4 regions of the Pseudomonas wenzhouensis genome follow, and region 4 is predicted to be linked to each of the others. Evidence: riboswitches for the same ligand, from Rfam matches in the RefSeq annotation. Region 4 holds a riboswitch; each other region holds the start of a gene.
What was found. A riboswitch is a leader RNA that binds a small molecule or an ion and turns the genes downstream of it on or off. The one in region 4 is predicted to bind cobalamin.
Positions count from the first base shown of each region.

Region 1: it holds a riboswitch for cobalamin, as region 4 does, so the genes downstream of both, cobO (cob(I)yrinic acid a,c-diamide adenosyltransferase) here and J7655_RS00815 (TonB-dependent receptor) in region 4, are expected to answer to the same signal.
Region 2: it holds a riboswitch for cobalamin, as region 4 does, so the genes downstream of both, J7655_RS19275 (energy-coupling factor ABC transporter permease) here and J7655_RS00815 (TonB-dependent receptor) in region 4, are expected to answer to the same signal.
Region 3: it holds a riboswitch for cobalamin, as region 4 does, so the genes downstream of both, J7655_RS18025 (TonB-dependent receptor domain-containing protein) here and J7655_RS00815 (TonB-dependent receptor) in region 4, are expected to answer to the same signal.

Region 1 is NZ_CP072610.1:2,841,127-2,845,561, forward strand. It holds gene bluB (5,6-dimethylbenzimidazole synthase) at 1-173, opposite strand, end outside; gene J7655_RS13000 (cobyrinic acid a,c-diamide synthase CobB) at 170-1,462, opposite strand; gene cobO (cob(I)yrinic acid a,c-diamide adenosyltransferase) at 1,462-2,073, opposite strand; cobalamin riboswitch at 2,264-2,474, opposite strand; gene J7655_RS13010 (hypothetical protein) at 2,514-2,834, opposite strand; gene J7655_RS13015 (C40 family peptidase) at 2,841-3,365, opposite strand; gene J7655_RS13020 (C40 family peptidase) at 3,450-4,073, opposite strand; gene J7655_RS13025 (molybdopterin molybdotransferase MoeA) at 4,223-4,435, opposite strand, start outside.
Region 2 is NZ_CP072610.1:4,123,978-4,128,412, reverse strand. It holds gene J7655_RS19285 (acyl CoA:acetate/3-ketoacid CoA transferase) at 1-683, opposite strand, end outside; gene J7655_RS19280 (GntP family permease) at 818-2,203, opposite strand; cobalamin riboswitch at 2,667-2,866, shown strand; gene J7655_RS19275 (energy-coupling factor ABC transporter permease) at 2,906-3,589, shown strand; gene amn (AMP nucleosidase) at 3,686-4,435, shown strand, end outside.
Region 3 is NZ_CP072610.1:3,872,319-3,876,753, forward strand. It holds gene dxs (1-deoxy-D-xylulose-5-phosphate synthase) at 1-1,433, shown strand, start outside; cobalamin riboswitch at 1,506-1,711, shown strand; gene J7655_RS18025 (TonB-dependent receptor domain-containing protein) at 1,800-3,647, shown strand; gene J7655_RS18030 (cobalamin-binding protein) at 3,712-4,435, opposite strand, start outside.
Region 4 is NZ_CP072610.1:171,092-175,526, reverse strand. It holds gene J7655_RS00820 (ABC transporter ATP-binding protein) at 1-144, opposite strand, end outside; gene J7655_RS00815 (TonB-dependent receptor) at 144-2,255, opposite strand; cobalamin riboswitch at 2,368-2,561, opposite strand; gene J7655_RS00810 ((2Fe-2S) ferredoxin domain-containing protein) at 2,664-3,362, opposite strand; gene J7655_RS00805 (cobalt-precorrin-6A reductase) at 3,564-4,280, opposite strand; gene cbiE (precorrin-6y C5,15-methyltransferase (decarboxylating) subunit CbiE) at 4,277-4,435, opposite strand, start outside.

The DNA of each region.
Region 1 (4,435 bases), 1.8 Mb from region 4:
AAGCGCCAGGGCTGCATCAGGCCGACGCTCGGGGCGTGGTGAGCGGCTTCGAGCAAACGCGCCAATACCTCGGCCGGCACCTCGCCACCGTTGAAATGGCGCATATCGCGACGCTCGGCGATGACGCGGTACACCGCTGCACGCTCCTCAAGGCTGAAGGCGTGCTCGCTCATGGACGCAGCAGCGCGGCGGCCGCCTCCGGGTTGGACGGCAAGTAGAAGTGGATATAGCTGGCGGTGAGCCGTCCCAGGCGATACACCGCCTCGGCTACCGGCTTGCCATTCGGGCAGCGGCCGCGTACCAGCGGCTCGAGCGGGCTGTCCAGGCGCGAGTGATGGTAGCTATGACCACGCAGCTCGCCTTCCGGCAACGTCACTGCCTGCAGGGCCAAAGCGGTTAGCCGCGGCTGCAACGCAGCGCTGCCTGCCAGCAAGCCGAGCATGCGCCCGCTAACGCCTTGTTTGTCGCGCAGTTCATCGAGCAGATAGAGCATGCCGCCACATTCAGCCAGCAGCGGTTTGCCAGCCTGGTGATGAGCCCTAATCGCTGCGGCCATGGCCTGATTGGCTTCCAGCTCGGCCAGGTACAGCTCAGGATAACCACCGGGCAGGTATAGGCTGTCCACCTCCGGCAGCCTGCTGTCAGCCAGTGGCGAGAAGTAATGCAGCTTGGCACCGAGCGCCAGCAACAGGTCGAGATTGGCTTGATATAAAAAGGCGAACGCGGCATCACGCGCCACGCCAATACGCACATTTTTCATCAGGGGCGCAGGCTCATCGAACGGCGGCGCGGCGAAGCTCAGCGCAGGCGGCAGGTCGACGTTGGCGCTGGCGGCCAGGGCATCGGCGGCGGCGTCAAGGCGCGCATCGAGATCGGCCAGCTCAGCGGCCTGCACCAGGCCCAGATGCCGACTCGGCAGCTCCACCGCAGCGCTGCGCGGCAAGGCGCCGAACCAGCGAATGCTCGGCGGCAGCGCATCACGCAGGATCTCGCCGTGGCGTGTGCTGGCAACGCGATTGCCGAGCACGCCGGCAAAGGGCAAGTCCGGCTGAAAGGTGGCCAGGCCATGAGCCAGGGCGCCGAAGGTCTGCGCCATGGCCGCACCGTCGATCACGCCCAGCACCGGCACGCCGAAATGACGGGCCAGATCCGCCGCCGAGGGCTTGCCGTCGAACAGCCCCATCACCCCTTCGATCAGGATCAGATCGGCCTCGCCGGCGGCCTGCCACAGCAGGCGACGGCTCTCAGCCTCGCCGACCATGGCCAGATCGAGCTGGTACACCGGTGCGCCACTGGCGCGGGCGTGGATCATCGGGTCGAGAAAATCCGGGCCACACTTGAACACCCGCACCCGCCGCCCCTGGCGCGTATGCAAACGCGCCAGGGCAGCGGTGACGGTGGTCTTGCCCTGGCCGGAAGCCGGGGCGGCGATCAGCAACGCCGGACAGTGACGTGTCGTCATCAGAATTCGATGCCCTTCTGCGCCTTCACCCCGGACTTGAAGGCATGCTTGACCAGGCTCATTTCGGTGACGGTATCAGCCGCCTCGATCATCCCCGGCAAAGCGCCACGCCCAGTCACCACCACATGCTGCAGCAGCGGCCGCGCTTCGATATCCGCCAACACCGCATCCAGTTCGAGATAGCCGTGCTTGAGGGCGATATTCAGTTCATCCAGCACCACCAGGCCGACAGACTCATCGCTGAGCAGGCGCCGGGCCACCGCCCAGGCTTCCTGCGCCTTGGCGATATCACGCTGGCGATCCTGGGTTTCCCAGGTGAAGCCCTCGCCCATCACGTGGTAGCTGACTTCCTCGGGAAAACGGCGGAAGAAGGTCTCTTCGCCAGTGCTGGCCGCGCCCTTGATGAATTGCACCACACCGACCTTGATGCCATGACCCAGAGCGCGCGCAACCATGCCGAAGGCGCTGCTGCTCTTGCCCTTGCCATTGCCGCTGTGCACCAGCAGCAGGCCGTATTCGTCCTGGGCCTGGGCGATCTTCTCGTCGATCAGGGCTTTCTTGCGCTGCATGCGTGCCTTGTGGCGGGCATCGCGTTCGGCGGTCTCACTCATGCTGTGCTCCTGCACGTCAGGCACCCGCGCCGCCTGTTCAGCGAACAGTACGAACGGTCATGAGCAAAAAGATCGCGACGATCCGCATGCACTCATCCAGGCGCCAATGGCTGGTCAGGCAAGCGGAAGACGAAAAAACACGAACGCCCCGGTAGAACCGGAGCGTTGGCCGGACAACGCCCTCCGCGATGCCGTGAAACTGCGACAGGCCGGTCTCCGGGCTCGTGAGTGAACCCAAAGGTTCGGCACCGCGCCTTCCCGTGCAGTGCACAGTGGCTTTGAGCGGTGTTTGACTCACCTACCGTTGCGGGGGCAGCGCCGGCATTCGGACCGGCTTCCCTGTTTCACCCCTGCGCCATCACGGATGATGGCGCAGGGGCACCTGAAGCAAGGCGCGCAGGGTAGAGGCTGGCAGCCCTGCACGTCAACGCCGGGACGCCTCAATGCCTGGGCGTAAAGCCCGGCGGTTTACTGGCCAGCCACTCGACAAAGGTGCGCAAGCGATCATCGGCCAGCAACCGGCCCCGGTTGTTGTAGGTCAGTGCCAGCTCTTTTTCACTGAAGAGTCGGTGAATCTGGTTGTGGCAGGCACGGCACACCCAGAGCGTCGCCGTTATGCGCTGATGACGATCGAAACGCTTCTGCACATAGGGTTTGTCGTGCAGGGCCTTGGGAATCAGATGGTGACGCGTCAGCGCTACAGGTCGCGCGCACAACTCGCAGACCTCCGGCTGAGGCGGCAGGCGGATGGGCTCGACCATGACGGATCAGGGGTTACGGGCAAGCTCGGGCGTGATCACACGCTTGGCATCGAGATAGACGCGCTGCCAGTAGACATTGTCGAGGCTGTCCAGCCGTACGGTACCGCCAGTGGACGGTGCATGGACGAAACGCCCATCGCCCACGTAAATACCGGCATGGCTGACGGCGCGACCACCATTGGTGGCGAAGAACACCAGATCCCCGCTCTGCAATGCATCGCGGCGCACCGCAGGTGTACGCATGGCAATGAGTTCACGCGTCGAGCGCGGCAGGCTGATGCCGGCGGCATCACGGTAGACATAGCCGATCAGGCCGCTGCAGTCGAAGCCGCCTTCCGGGGTGTTGCCGCCGTAGCGGTAAGGTGTACCGACCAGCCCCAGCGCACGAAACAGCACATCCTCTGCGCCACCCAGGTAGGACGGCGAGGCGATTGGCGGGGTATGGACTGGCTGCGGAGAAGGTGCCCGGCTGCTGCAGGCAGCCAGCAACAGCGCAAGAGCAATGAGGGCGACACGGGTCGTGAGAGGCATTAGCGAGGCGATCCAGAGTCCAATGCGCCCTACTCTGCCCGAGTCACGACAAACGGCGCAACCCTTGGGTTACGCCATGCAACATCAGTTATGACGCTTGTCGGCAGGCGCCTGCTCTTCCACCTGAGCCAGCGCCAGCACGCGTTTGGCTTGCAGATAGCTGCGGTTCCAGTAGCTGTCATCGAGGCTATCGATACGCACACCACCACTGCGGCTACTGCTGGAATGGATGAACTGATCATCGCCCAGGTAGATGCCCGCATGGCTGACGCGGCCACGACCACGGTCATTGAACAGGATCAGATCACCAGGCTCCAGATCAGCCCGCGCCACCTTGGGCGCATCCAGGTTGATCAGCTCGCGCGTGGAGCGCGGCAGCTCCAGACCGACTTCCTGACGGAACAGGTAACCGACGAAACCGCTGCAGTCGAAACCGGATTGCACCGAGGTACCGCCGTAACGATAGCGAGTACCGATCAGCGAACGCCCAAGATCGAGCAGGCTATCGGCCAGTTGCGGCATTTCATAGGGCTTGTCGTCGATCAGCGCGTTGATTTCATCGTCAGCAGGCTCGGCCTGATGAGCCAGCGGACGCGCAGTAGGCTCGACCTTGGCATCGCTGATCTGCGGTTGCGGCGAGTGGCCGGCGCAGGCAGCGAGAAAGACTGTGAGTGCAAGAGGCACGAGGGGTGCGAAGCGTTTTAGCATGGGCACGACCGTGTCGGTTGAATTTACAAGCCTGCGACTATGCCCGCTATAAGGCTGATTTGCAAATTCTATCGTCGAAAATGTGACCCGGTTGTTTTGCCGCGCCATCTAAAGTGCCCAACCGTTCGCACAGCCGGGCGCTGCAGACGCTAGCCGAGGATCTCACTCAAGGGAATGAAGCGCAGCATGTCCCCTTCTGCCAAGGTGCTGCCCTCCATCACCTCGGCCAGCCCTTCGGCCCAGGCGGCACTGCGCAGCACACCGGAGCTCTGGTTGGCGTACGGCACTACGCGGCCATTCTCCAGGCGCGCACGCAGGTACTCACGACGTTTGCCCGGCTTGCCCCAGACAAAGCCTGCCGG
Region 2 (4,435 bases), 500 kb from region 4:
ACCTGGCGCGCATTCAGCGAGCCGCGCTCGACGATCCGCTCGACCTGGGCGATCACCAGCCCGCCAGAGTTGCGCGCGGCCATGGCGATGGCCAGGCTCTCGATGGTCAGCGCCTCGCGCTCGAAACTGAGGTTGCCATCGGGATCACTGCTGGTGGCGCGGACGATGCCGACGTGGATCGGGAAGGTCGGGTAGAACAGGTAGTCTTCGCCATCGATGGGCATCAGTCGCACCAGATCGGTGGTGGTGCGCGCGTTGAGTTTGCCGCCGCCATGGCGCGGGTCGACGTAGGTGCCCAGACCGACGCGCGACAGCTGCCCCGGTTTGCCGGCAGCGATATCGCGGAACAGCTGGGAGATCACCCCCTGCGGCAGATTGTAGGCCTCGATGCGGTTATCCACTGCCAGCTTCTGCAGGCCCGGCACCAGCCCCCAGTGGCCACCGATCACCCGGCGTACCAGGCCTTCATGGGCCAGGTGGTTGAGGCCGCGACCCTTGCCGTCGCCTTGGCCGGCGGCATACACCAGCGTGAGGTCACGCGGCGTCTGTTCAGCCACGAAGCGTTGTTCCAGGGCGATGGCGATCTGCTCGGCGAAGCCGATGCCGACGAAGCCGCCGCTGGCCAGGTTGGCGTTGTCCGGGATGCGCGCCACGGCGGCGGCGGCGGTCATGATCTTGCTCATTGCGGGTACTCGTGACGAAGGGGTCATGTAGGCGCCGGCTTGCTGGCGATCCATGCGGTTCAAAGCATCGCCAGCAAGCTGGCGCCTACACCTTTTGCTGAGCGAAAGCGCAGCGTCTGGAAGGCTCTTATGGCTTAGAAGCTTCCAAACAGCGTGCCCAGGGTGATCACCACCGCCAGTGCCAGCAGCGGGAAGGCCACGGTGTTGACGAAGATGAATTTGTACGATTCGCGGTGAGTGAGCTTGCAGATCGCCAGCAGCGAAATTACCGCGCCGTTGTGCGGCAGGGTGTCCATGCAGCCCGAGGCCATGGCGGCGACGCGATGCAGCAGCTCGGGGCTGATGCCGGCAGCATTGGCCATTTCCAGGTACTGCTCGCCGAGGGTCTTCAGCGCGATGGACATGCCACCAGAGGCCGAGCCGGTGATGCCGGCGAGGATGTTCACCGCCACCGCTTCGGAGATCAGCGGGTTGCTGGAGACGCCCAGCACCAGGTCACGGATGATCACGAAACCGGCCAGCGAGGCGATCACCGTGCCGTAACCCACCTCGGCGGCGGTGTTGAGAATCGGCAGCATGGAGCCGAAGGCGCCGTCGTTGACGCTCTTCTTCAGATCCATCCAGCGCTTCCAGTGCATGGCGATCAGCAGCACGATGGCGGCGCCGAGGGCGACGATGATCGACCAGATACCGATCAGCGATTTGGCGTCCTGCAGGCCGCCGTATTCCGGTTTGGCCAGGTAGCTGGTGTCGACGCTCGGCAGAATCTGCTTGGCCATCAGGAAGTTCAGCGCGATCACCACGAAGATCGGCAGCAGTGCCAGCCAGAAGCCGGGAATGTTGCCGCGCTCCTCGCTGACTGGGTCGTCACGGTGTTCGCCGTAGCCTTCACCAGCGGCCATCATCTTGCGTGACTGCGCGGTGAGCCACCAGGTACCGAGGCCGAACATGATCAGCCCGCCAATCACCCCCAGACCTGGCGCGGCGAAGGCGTCGGTGCCGAAGAAGGGGTTGGGGATGGCGTTCTGAATCGCCGGGGTGCCGGGCAGCGCGGTCATGGTGAAGGTGAACGAGCCAAGGGCGATGGCACCGGGGATCAGGCGCTTGGGAATGCCCGCCTCGCGGAACAGCGCGGCGCCGATCGGGTACACGGCGAAGGCCACCACGAACAGCGAGACGCCGCCGTAAGTGAGGATGCCGCAGGCCAGCACGATGGCCAGGATCGCGCGCTCGCTGCCCACTTTCGCGACGATGCCCTGGGCGATGGCGCGGGCCGACCCCGAATCGTCCATCAACTTGCCGAACAGCGCACCGAGCAGGAACAACGGGAAGAACTGAATCACGTAGCCGCCCATGGCCTTCATGAACACCTGGGTGTAGGTGAGCAGCAGCAGGCCGACATCACCGGCGAACAGCAACGCTAGCAGAGCCAGCAGTGGGGCGAGGATCAGGACGTTGATGCCGCGATAGGCGAGGTACATCAACAGTGCGAGGGAAATCAGAATACCGAGGGTACCCATGGCTGGTTCCTTTTGTTGTTGTTCTAGCGGCTCAGGGCCGTTCTATCGTGAGCGCGCGGATACACCAGCGCGCCTCTGAGGTTTACAGAGCGAGAGTCGTGCCAGTGCGCGGTTGGGCCCTCTTGGAAAGTGCGCTAAGGCCTGTGGATAAAGGGGCGCAGCGGTTTATGACGGGTTCGGCGTGGCTGTTGCGGTGTTGAGTGGTTGTCCATTTTTCTGGACTTATTCCGATATCTTGGAATGCAAGGGCGAAATTCTGTCCAGGAAATTGGAATTTATGAGGCGCAGAATTAGAGCGCTGTTTCGTTTTGCCTGGGGTTCGCCGTTATGGTCCTGCTGGATTGTGCTGGCGTCGTAGGCAGGCGATCTCTGTGTTGGGGATCAATGGACGGATCTGCCAGGGTCTGCGATCAAGGTCGGGTAGCGACTCGAGGGCGAGCGCTGTCTTTTGTCAGAACGGCGGAGTAAGGTTGCCGCCGATGGTTCCGCCCGCACGTGCGTGCGGATGAAAAGGGAACAGGGTGCGGCGAGTCTCGCCAATTCCCTGGCTGCCCCCGCAACTGTAAGCGGCGAACGATGCCCGGATGCCACTGACTTCGGTCGGGAAGGCGGGCGAAGTGCCAAGCCGTGAGCCAGGAGACCTGCCATCGAATCCATCGATCCTCCAACTCGTCGCGCGGTGGGCGCGATCAAGGAACTTGCATGCATATCGAACCCGGTGTCGTCGAAGGCGCCAAGATCTTCCTCAGCTACGCAACCGCAGTCGGTGCCTTTGGCCTGACCGCCAAACTGGCGCGTGATGCCATTCGCGACAACGGCGGGGCGACCGCCCTGGCGCTGCGCAGCCTGCTGACCACCGCGCTGGTGTTCTGCTTCTTCGAGGTGTTGCCGCATCATGCGGTGGGGGTTTCCGAGGTGCATCTGATCCTCGGTTCGACCTTGCTCCTGCTGTTCGGCGCGGGGGCCACGGCCGTCGGTCTGGCGGCTGGCTTGCTGTTGCAGGGCTTGTTGTTCGCGCCGTTCGATCTGCCGCAGTACGGCATGAACGTCACCACCCTGCTGGTACCGCTGTGGGCCATCAGTGTGTTGGCCAAGCGTATCGTTGCGCCGGGCACCGCCTACGTCGACCTGTCCTACAAGCAGGCGTTGGCGCTGTCGACCGCCTACCAGGGCGGCATTGTTGCCTGGGTCGGCTTCTGGGCCTTCTATGGCCATGGCTTCACCAGCGATAACCTGGCCGCTGTGGGCAGCTTCGGCCTGGCTTACATGAGCGTGATCCTGATCGAACCGCTGGTCGACCTGGGCGTGCTGGCCGCTGCCAAGGCGCTGGCGCGTTTCAGTCAGGGGCCGCTGTTCAACGTGCGTCTGCACCAGGCGGCGGTCTGATGCAGTGCGCGGTGGCCGCTGGTTCGGTCGCCGCGCTAGGTTTTGCCATGAGGATGCAGGCAAGATGGGGGCGTTCGTTCTGCCAGGAAGATGCCTGTGAAAGCCTGCTCCGATGATTTCATCATTGCCAACACCCCCGAAGAGGCGGTCGACCGCCTTGCCGCGCTGCATCAGGAAGCCACCGGCGCCCTGAGCCACGCACTCAAGCGCTACCTCAAGGAACGCATCCGCCCGGATGCCAGCGAACACTGCCTGTTCCGCTACCCCGAATTGCGCCTGACCTACCTGTGCCAGGGCGAGGTGCCGACCACCGTGCGCGCCTATGCCAAGGTACAGGTGCCAGGCACCTACGCCATCACCGTGACCCAGCCAGCGGCCTTCCGTAAATACCTGCTGGAGCAGCTGCGCCCGCTGATGAATGACTTCACCTTGCGTGTCGAGGTCGGCCGCAGCCAGCAGAACATCCCTTACCCGTACGTGGTCGAGGGCGGCGATGAGCTGGCTGGCAGTGGCGTGACTGCCGCCGAGCTGGCGCGTGTGTTCCCCAGCACTGACCTGTCCGCCGCCACCGACGGTACCGCCGATGGCCTGTACGACTGGGAGAACATCGACCCGCTGCCGCTGGCGCTGTTCGACGCGGCGCGCACCGACTTTTCGCTCAAGCGCATCCAGCACTACACCGGCAGCGACTGGCGTCATGTACAGCCGTGGATCCTGCTGACCAACTACCACCGCTACGTCGACCAGTTCATCCGCCATGGCCTGGACATGCTGGTGAACGACTCACGCTTCACCCGCATGGTGCTGCCGGGCAACGTGGTGGTCGAGCGCGGCATGGCTGAAGGC
Region 3 (4,435 bases), 750 kb from region 4:
CGGTGATCGGCGACGGCGCCCTGACCGCCGGCATGGCCTTCGAGGCGCTCAACCACGCCACCGACGTCAACGCCAACATGCTGGTGATCCTCAACGACAACGACATGTCGATCTCCAAGAATGTCGGCGGCCTGTCCAACTACCTGGCCAAGATCATCTCCAGCCGCACCTACGCCAGCATGCGCGAGGGCAGCAAGAAGATCCTCTCGCGCCTGCCCGGCGCCTGGGAAATCGCGCGCAAGGTCGAGGAACACGCCAAGGGCATGCTGGTGCCCGGCACCCTGTTCGAAGAACTGGGCTGGAACTACGTCGGCCCGATCGACGGCCACGACCTGCCCACCCTGGTGACCACACTACGCAACATGCGCGACCTCGACGGCCCGCAGTTCCTTCATGTGGTGACCAAGAAGGGCAAGGGTTTCGCCCCGGCCGAGCTTGACCCCATCGGCTACCACGCCATCACCAAGCTGGAGCCGGTAACGCCCGTCGCCGCGCCCAAGAAACCCAGCGGCCCGAAATACTCCAACGTGTTCGGCCAGTGGCTGTGCGACATGGCCGAGCAGGACGCGCGCCTGGTCGGCATCACCCCGGCGATGAAGGAAGGCTCGGATCTGGTGGCGTTCAGCGAGCGCTTCCCCGAGCGCTACTTCGACGTCGCCATTGCCGAGCAGCACGCCGTCACCCTCGCGGCCGGCATGGCCTGCGAAGGTGCCAAGCCGGTGGTGGCAATCTACTCCACCTTCCTCCAGCGTGCCTATGACCAACTGATCCACGACGTCGCCGTGCAGCACCTCGACGTGCTGTTCGCCATCGACCGCGCCGGCCTGGTCGGCGAAGACGGCCCGACCCACGCGGGCAGCTTCGACCTGTCCTACCTGCGCTGCATCCCCGGCATGCTGGTGATGACCCCGAGCGACGAGAACGAGCTGCGCCGCATGCTCACCACCGGCCACCTGTTCGACGGCCCGGCCGCCGTGCGCTACCCGCGCGGCAGCGGCCCCAACGCGCCGCTCGATGCTGGCCTGGAGCCGCTCGAGATCGGCAAGGCGGTGGTGCGTCGTCAGGGCCAGGGCGTCGCCCTGCTGGCCTTCGGCGTGCAACTGGCCGAAGCCCTGCGCGTCGGTGAAACGCTGGATGCCACCGTGGTCGACATGCGTTTCGTCAAACCGCTGGACGAAGCCCTGCTGCGCGAACTGGCAGACAGCCATGGACTGCTGGTGACTCTCGAGGAAAACAGCATCATGGGTGGCGCCGGCAGCGCGGTCAGCGAATTTTTCGCCGCCGAGAACCGCCAGGTACCGATGCTGCACCTCGGCCTGCCGGACTACTACGTCGAGCACGCCAAGCCGAGCCAGATGCTTGCCGAGTGCGGCCTCGACGAAGCCGGCATCGAACGTGCGGTACGTGAGCGTCTCAGCCTGCTGCAAGCCTGAGCATGAAGCCCGCTCATCGTTGAATGAGCGGAGCTTGCTTGTCATTCATACGCGCGCACACTAAGGTGCGCGCCATTCATGTTCCGCCAGGGTGCGCTGCGCAAGCAGTGTTAAACGGGAAGTCGGTGCGCTCATCACGAGCAATGCCGACGCTGCCCCCGCAACGGTAATCGACTGCAAGCCTCGGTGCTTGCGCCACGTCCAACAGCCACTGGGGCAACCTGGGAAGGCGGATCTGGGTCGAGAGCCCGGAGACCGGCCAAGGCGGTGCGACTGGTGTTGCGGAGGGCGACACGGTCAAGCGCCGCCTGTCCGCGCGCTTGCGCCTGCCCTCCTCGAACGTCTGCCGACCTTTGAGGAAAGAAAATGAAACTGTCACGCCTGGCCCTGGCCATTACTCTCGCGCCCGCTCTGTCATGGGCGGCCGAGCCCTATCTGAGCGAGCCTCTGGTGGTGACCTCCGGGCGCCAGGCCGAACCACTGGCGCAGGCCACTGCCGCCACCACAGTATTCCAGCGGGCCGACATCGAACGTCTGCAGGTCAGTAGCGTCGCCGAGTTGCTCGAACGCGTCCCCGGTATCAGCGTCGTCCGCACGGGCGGCGCCGGCAGCCAGACGGGCGTCTTTCTGCGCGGCACAAGCACTGCACAGACTCTGGTACTGGTCGATGGACAACGCATCGCGGCAGCCTCAAGCGGCACCAGCAGCCTGGAGTTTCTCGCCCCCGAGCAGATCGAGCGTATCGAAGTGGTACGCGGCGCCCGTTCCGCGCTGTATGGCTCCGACGCCATTGGTGGGGTAATTCAGATCTTCACCCGTCAGGGCGATGGCCGGAGCCTCAAGCCTTACGCGCGCCTGGCGGCAGGCAGCGACAGCACTTACCAGCGCAGCCTTGGTCTGGCCGGCGGCGACCAGCGCACTCGCTTTCACCTGGGTGCGGCCCTGGACGAGACGGCCGGCATCGACGCCACCCGCGACGGTTTCGGTGCCAATGGCGACGACGACGCCTACCGTAACCGCTCGCTCAGCCTGAATCTTTCGCACCGCTTCGATGAAACACTGCAGGTTGGCTTCAATGCGCTCGATCAGCGCGGGCAGGTGGAATACGACGATGTCTTTACCGGCCTGCTACCGACAACGGACTTTCAGCTCAGCAGCCTTTCCGGGTTCATCGATGGCCGCTTCAACGAGCACTGGAGCAGCCGCCTGGAACTGGGTCACAGCAAAGACCAGCGCGAAACGGGGGATGGCTCGTCGGCAGCGCCAGACTATTCATTTTTTACCTACACCACCTATCGCGACGCTGTGAACTGGGTAAACACCTTGACGCTCACCGATAACCAGCAAGTGCTGGTCGGTGCTGATTGGTACGAGGATCGCCTGCACAGCAGTACAACCTTCGCCGAGGACTCGCGCTGGAACCAAGCGGCCTTCGCGCAACACCGCTACATCGGCGACACCTTCTCGACCGAGCTGGGGCTTCGTCACGACAAAAACCAGCAGTTCGGTAGCGAGAACATCTGGAACGCGGCGCTGACCCTGCCACTGGATAATGCCAACGACCTGATTCTGTCCTATAGCGAAGGCTTCCGTGCGCCGACCTTCAATGACCTCTACGACCCGTGGTATGGCAATCCCGAGCTGCAAGCCGAGCGCTCTGAAAGCTACGAGCTGCAATGGCGTAGCCGCTATAGCGACACAGGTTCATTGCAGGCTTCCGTGTATCGAACCGAAATCGAAGATGCCATCGTCTTCGACGAAAGCTTCATTCCACAGAACATCCAGACAGCCCGGATCAATGGCTTCGAGGCCGCCATGCAACAGGAGCTGTTCGGCTGGCAGAGCAATCTCGCTCTGGCCCTGATCGACCCACGTGACCGCGACAGCGGTCATACCCTGCTGCGCCGGGCCAAACGCACGCTGAGTCTGGACCTTGACCGCCGCTTCGGCGATGTGTCGCTTGGCGCAGGCTGGCGTGCGATCAGTGGTCGCTATGATGATGCCGACAACGAAATCGAGATGAGCGGCTATGGCCTGCTCAGCCTGCGCGCCGCCTGGCAGGCCAATGAGGAACTCGGGCTGAGCCTGAAGCTGGATAACCTGCTGGACAAGGACTACGCAGAAGCAACCTACAGCACACCCAATGGCCGTTTCGGCTACAACAGCGCCGGCCGCACCGCATTATTCGCCGTCACCTGGACGCCGCAACTCTGACCTCGGTGCGCACGGCGCACCCTAGCATCGCTGTAGGGTGCGCCGTGCGCACCGCCTGAAGGGGCTACCGCGCAGCCGCCATCCGCTCACATAACTGCTCGATGGCGCCCAGCATCTGCCGGCTGGGCCGTTCCAGCCCCTTGTCCGGCACCGCCCAGAGCTGATGTTCACGCACCGCATGCAACTGCGGCCAGGCCTGCCAGGCGCTCAGCTCGGCATTGCTGCCGCCGAGTATCACATCCGGGTCGCGCGCCAGCACCGCCTCGACGCTGACCTGCGGCGCCGGCTGCGGTAGATCATCGAACAGGTTGCGCGCACCGCACACCTGCAAGGCATCACCGATCAGTTGCTCGCCACCTATGGTGTACAGCGGCTGATGCCAGACCTGATAGAACACCGTCAGGGGATGCTCGCGCCGATAGCGATGGCGCAGTGCGCGCAGCTCGGCGCGAAATTCGGCAGCCAGCCGCTCGCCTTGCTGCACGCGGCCAATTCGCTGAGCAATGCGTACGTAAGCATCACCGAGTTGATCAAGACGCCGCGGTTCGACGCTCAGCAGCTCGATACCGAAACGCTGCAACTGCGCCTGTTGCGCCGGCGGTACGCTACCGGGCGCAATCAGGATCAGATCCGGCGCCAATTGCAGCAAACGCTCGAACTCCAGCTGGCCATAACGACCGACAGCGGGCAGATGCGCCAGCGCAGCAGGCTGCGCATCCCCTTCGAGCACGCCCACCAGCAGGTCGGCCGCATCCAGATCGAGCATGATTTCGCTGAGCGAAGGCGCC
Region 4 (4,435 bases):
CAGCAGGCTGGTCTTGCCGCTGCCGTTGGGGCCGATCAGCCCCAGCAGCTCGCCGTCGCCGACGTCCAGGTCGATGCCGTCGAGCAGCGGACGCTGGCCATCGGGCGACCAGGCCAGCGCCTTGATACGCAAACGCGGGGTCATCAGAAGCTGTAATCCGCCGTGACGAAGAACGAACGCGGCGCGCCCAGGTACCACTGCTCGCCGTCGCCGCTGGCGCTGGTGGCGTACTGGCGGTCGAACAGGTTGTTCAGCTCAAGGCCCAGGCGCACATCCGGCAACACCTGCCAGGCGATGTTGGCGTCGACCACGGTGTAGCCGGGCACCTTAGCGGTATTGGCGTTATCGACATAACGCGCATCGACATAACGCGCGCCGATGCCGGCCTCCACGCCGCCACCGAGCGCCTTGTTCAGCCACAGGTTGGCGGTGCGCCGCGGCACGTCGGTCGGGCGATTGCCGCTGCGGTCGCCGCCGCCATCGATGAAGTCGTCATACTCGGCGCGCACCAGGGCGGCGTTGGCCGACACCTGCCAGCCCTGACCCAGCGCCAGTTCCAGGGTGGCCTCCAGGCCATCGGACGACTGCTGGCCGATCTGCTCGGTGGGCGAGGTCGGCGTTTCGCGGCTGAGCAGCTTCTTCTTGACGATGTGATAGGCCGCCAGCGACCACTCGCCCTGGCCATTCCAGAACATCTGCTTGAGGCCGATTTCGCTCTGCCTGGCTTCGCTAAGGTCGAACTGCTGCTGAGTCGGGTTGAGGGTCAGCAGGTTGCTCACGCCCTCGGTGCTGGTGGCGTACTGGCCGTACAGCGACAGTTCCGGGGTCAGGGTGAAGACCAGGCCGGCGCGCCAGTTGTCGCCGCTGAGGCTGCGGTCGGCGCTGCTGCCATCGATCAGGTTGTCGCGCTGCAGATGCACCTGGTCGCGGCGCACGCCGGTGACCAGCGACAGGCGCTCGGTCAGCTGGGTGCGGTTCTCGGCGAACAGCGAGAACTGCCGCGCCAGGTTGCGCTCGCGCGGGCCGTAGCCGAGCGGATCGGTACTCTGGTACTGCCCGCCGTCGGAGCCGGCCAGCGGCACGCTGTCGCTGAAACTGCTGGAAAAATCATGCTGGCGGGCGAAGTGGATGCGGTTGTAATCCACCCCGGCCACCGTGCGGCTGTCGAGGCCGAACAGGGTGTGATCGAGGGTGAAGGTCTGGCGGTCGCCGACCTGTTCCTGCGTGTGCTTGATCCGGTAAAACTCGCCGCGCTCGACCGTATCGCCCGGCTGCCAGCGATAGGCCTCGGCATTGCGCCAGTAGCGCTGGGTCTTGATGTAGTAGAGCTGGTTGCTGGCGCTGAGCGTGTCGTTGATGCGCCAGTCCGTCACCAGGCGGGTGATCTGGTCGTTGTAGCGGATATCCGCGTCGGCGACGTTGTAATTGCGCTCGCGGATGCTCTCGCGGTACTTGCCTGCCACCAGCGGCGTGCCGAGATAACGCATCGGGCTCTGATCGCCATGGTCGTGGGACAGGGTGAAGCTCAGGTCGTCATTGGCGTCCCAGCGCAGGGCGGCGCTGAGCGCCAGGCTATCCGAATCACCCCGGTCGACCCAGCCATTGCTGGCCTGCTGATTGATGTTGAAGCGGTAGCTCAGTTCGTCACTCAGCGAACCGCCGCTATCCAGCGCGGCCTGGCGGCGGTCATCGCTGCCATAGCCGAGGCGCAGCTGGTTGCGGATCTCGCCGGCGAAGGGCTTCTTCGGCACCACGTTGATCACCGCGCCGGTGGCGCCCTCGCCGTAGAGCACCGAGGCCGGGCCGCGCAGCACGTCGATACGCGCCACCGACCAGGTGTCCACCGGGAAGGTCACGGTGCCGGCGCCGACGTACTGGCGAGTACCGTCGTATAGCTGCATGGTCGCCGCATGGCCGGTGAAGCCGCGCGCCGACAGCGCGGTGCCGCCATTGCCGGGCGAGCCGATGCTGCTGATGCCCGGTGTGCGGGTCACGGCGTCCTGCACCGAGAGGTTGTTGCGCCCACGTACCTCGGCGCCGCTCAGGCTGCTGGTGCTGGCCGGGGTTTGCAGGGCCGACAGCTGCAGGCGCGAGCCGGACGTGGTGGGTGTATGCAGATCGCTCTCGCCTTCCTCGGCAGCGTGCGCCTGGACGGTGACGTCAGGCAGATCGACTGGAGAGGCGCTGGCCATGGCTGAAGCAGCCAATAGCAACGCGAACGATGCACAGGTTTGGAACAGGGGATAGCGCGCCATATTGCTTCCATCGCAAAGAGAAAAGGCACGGCAATCCGATGGAAATGCGCAACAGCAGACAGGGGCACGGCGGCGCCCTACTGGAGTCAACGCCCGCCCACCGCGGGTTGCCAGACACAAACGACTCCAGGCCGGTCTCCGGGCTTGCGAGGGTCATGAACGCATCACCTTCCCATGCGCGTGGCGCACAGTGGCATCTCGATGCGGTCGCTCGCTTACCGTTGCGGGGGCAGCGTCGGACTTCAACCGACTTCCCGTTTCACCTCACGCGCGGCGGCGTGAGACACCTGAAGCGGGGCGGATATGACCACCCGCACCCGCTCAAGTCAAGGCGCGGGAACAATTGTGGGAGGCGCTTTAGCGGCGACTTCTCGTAGCCTGGATTGGCCGCAGGCGTAACCCGGATGCCTACTTGCCGCCCTGCTCATCGATCCGCAACTCCGGCAGCGCCTGGCCTGCCACCAGACGCTCATCGACCAGGCGAATCACCGCAGCCTCGTCGGCGATGCCGTACCACTCGCCCTGTGGATAAAGGCTCGCGGTCGGCCCCAGATCGCAAGGGAACTGACACTGACTGCGGGTGATATGCACACCGCCCTCGCACTCCAGCTTGCCGGCGGCCTTGAGCCGCTGGCGCAGGGTTTTCCACAGGCCCAGCGCGCCCTTGCGCGTGCAGCGCGGGCCGTTGCACAGCAGCAGGCGCTGCGCATGCGGCGGGATCTGCGACCAGGCGTGGTGTTCCGGTACAGGCGGCACGTCGCTGCAGGAAAGATGCGCTTCGCAATTCGCCAACAGCGCGCTCAGGCCATCGAGCCAGGTATCTTCAAGCGCCGTGCAGACCACGAACACCTCGGCTCCGTCACCGCGTTCGACGATACACTGGCGCAGCCAATCGCGGTGCGCAGCATCGGCGCGCGGCTCCAGATCCACTACCAGCAGTGGTCGCGGCGCCTGGTCGATGGCCTGCCAAAAATCGTCCTGCTCAATGTCGTGCAGGTGCGCTTCGCCCAGCAGCGCGGTGATGCGCTGTTGCAAGCGCTCGGACGAAGCTCCACGACCCAGGCCGGGGCCGATAAACAGGATGCGGGCGTAGGGGGCTTGGCTCATCAGCGGGCTCCGAAAGGGCCGGCAGTCTAACAGTCAGCCGTAGCCCGGATGCAATCCGGGGCGGTTTTACGGACGGAGGCAAGCCCGGTGCGCACGGCGCACCCTACGGAACTCGCGCGGCCCTCAGGGTGGATATCGCTTTTTACATCCAGCGCAACGGTGGATCGATGCATCGTCCCGTCATCGCGCTATTCACCCGCCCTACGACAGTGCCTGCCATAGGCTGTCCAGGTCCGCGAACTCGCGCGTTACCGCCGGCAACTGCGGGCGACGCACCAGCAAAACCGGCAATCCAAGCTCACGGGCGACCTGCAGCTTGGGCTCGGTGGAGGCGCTGCCGCTGTTCTTGCTCACCAGCACGTCGCAGCGGATGCGCGCGAATAGCGCGCGTTCCTCGTCCAGCGAGAACGGCCCACGCGCGCCGATGATCTCGGCACGTGGCGGCGCCGGCTCGGCCTGCAGGCAGCGCACCGTCCAGTGCTGGTGCTCGGGAATCTCGTGCAGATGGGCCAGCGGCTCGCGCCCCGAAGTGAAAAACGGCCGCTGGAACGGCGTCAGCGCACGGATCAGTTCATCCCAGTTATCCACCTCGCGCCAGTCGTCATCCGCGCCCGGCTGCCAGCCGGGTCGGCGCAGGGCCCAGCAGGGCACGCCGGCAATCTCCGCGGCGCGGGCGGCGTTATGGCTGATCTGTGCGGCATAGGGGTGAGTCAGATCCAGCAGTAGTTCGATGCCTTCGTCGGCGACAAAGGCTGCCAGGCCTTCAGCACCGCCAAAGCCGCCGACGCGCACGTGGCACGGCAGATCGTCCGGCACCCGGCCCAGCCCAGCCAGGCTGTAGATCGTCTCTGGCCCAAGCCGGCGCGCCAGGCGCAGCGCCTCAGTGGTGCCGCCGAGCAGCAGGATCCGCGCACTCATGGCTTGCGCACCGTCAGCAGGGTGATCGGCAGCGCCGCGCGCCAGGTGTCGAAGCCGCCCAGGGGCTGTGCCTGGGCCACGGTCAGGCGCAACAGCTCGCCGCCGTGCTGCTCGCGGAAACTTACCAGCGCCGCCTCGCTCTGGATGGTCACGGC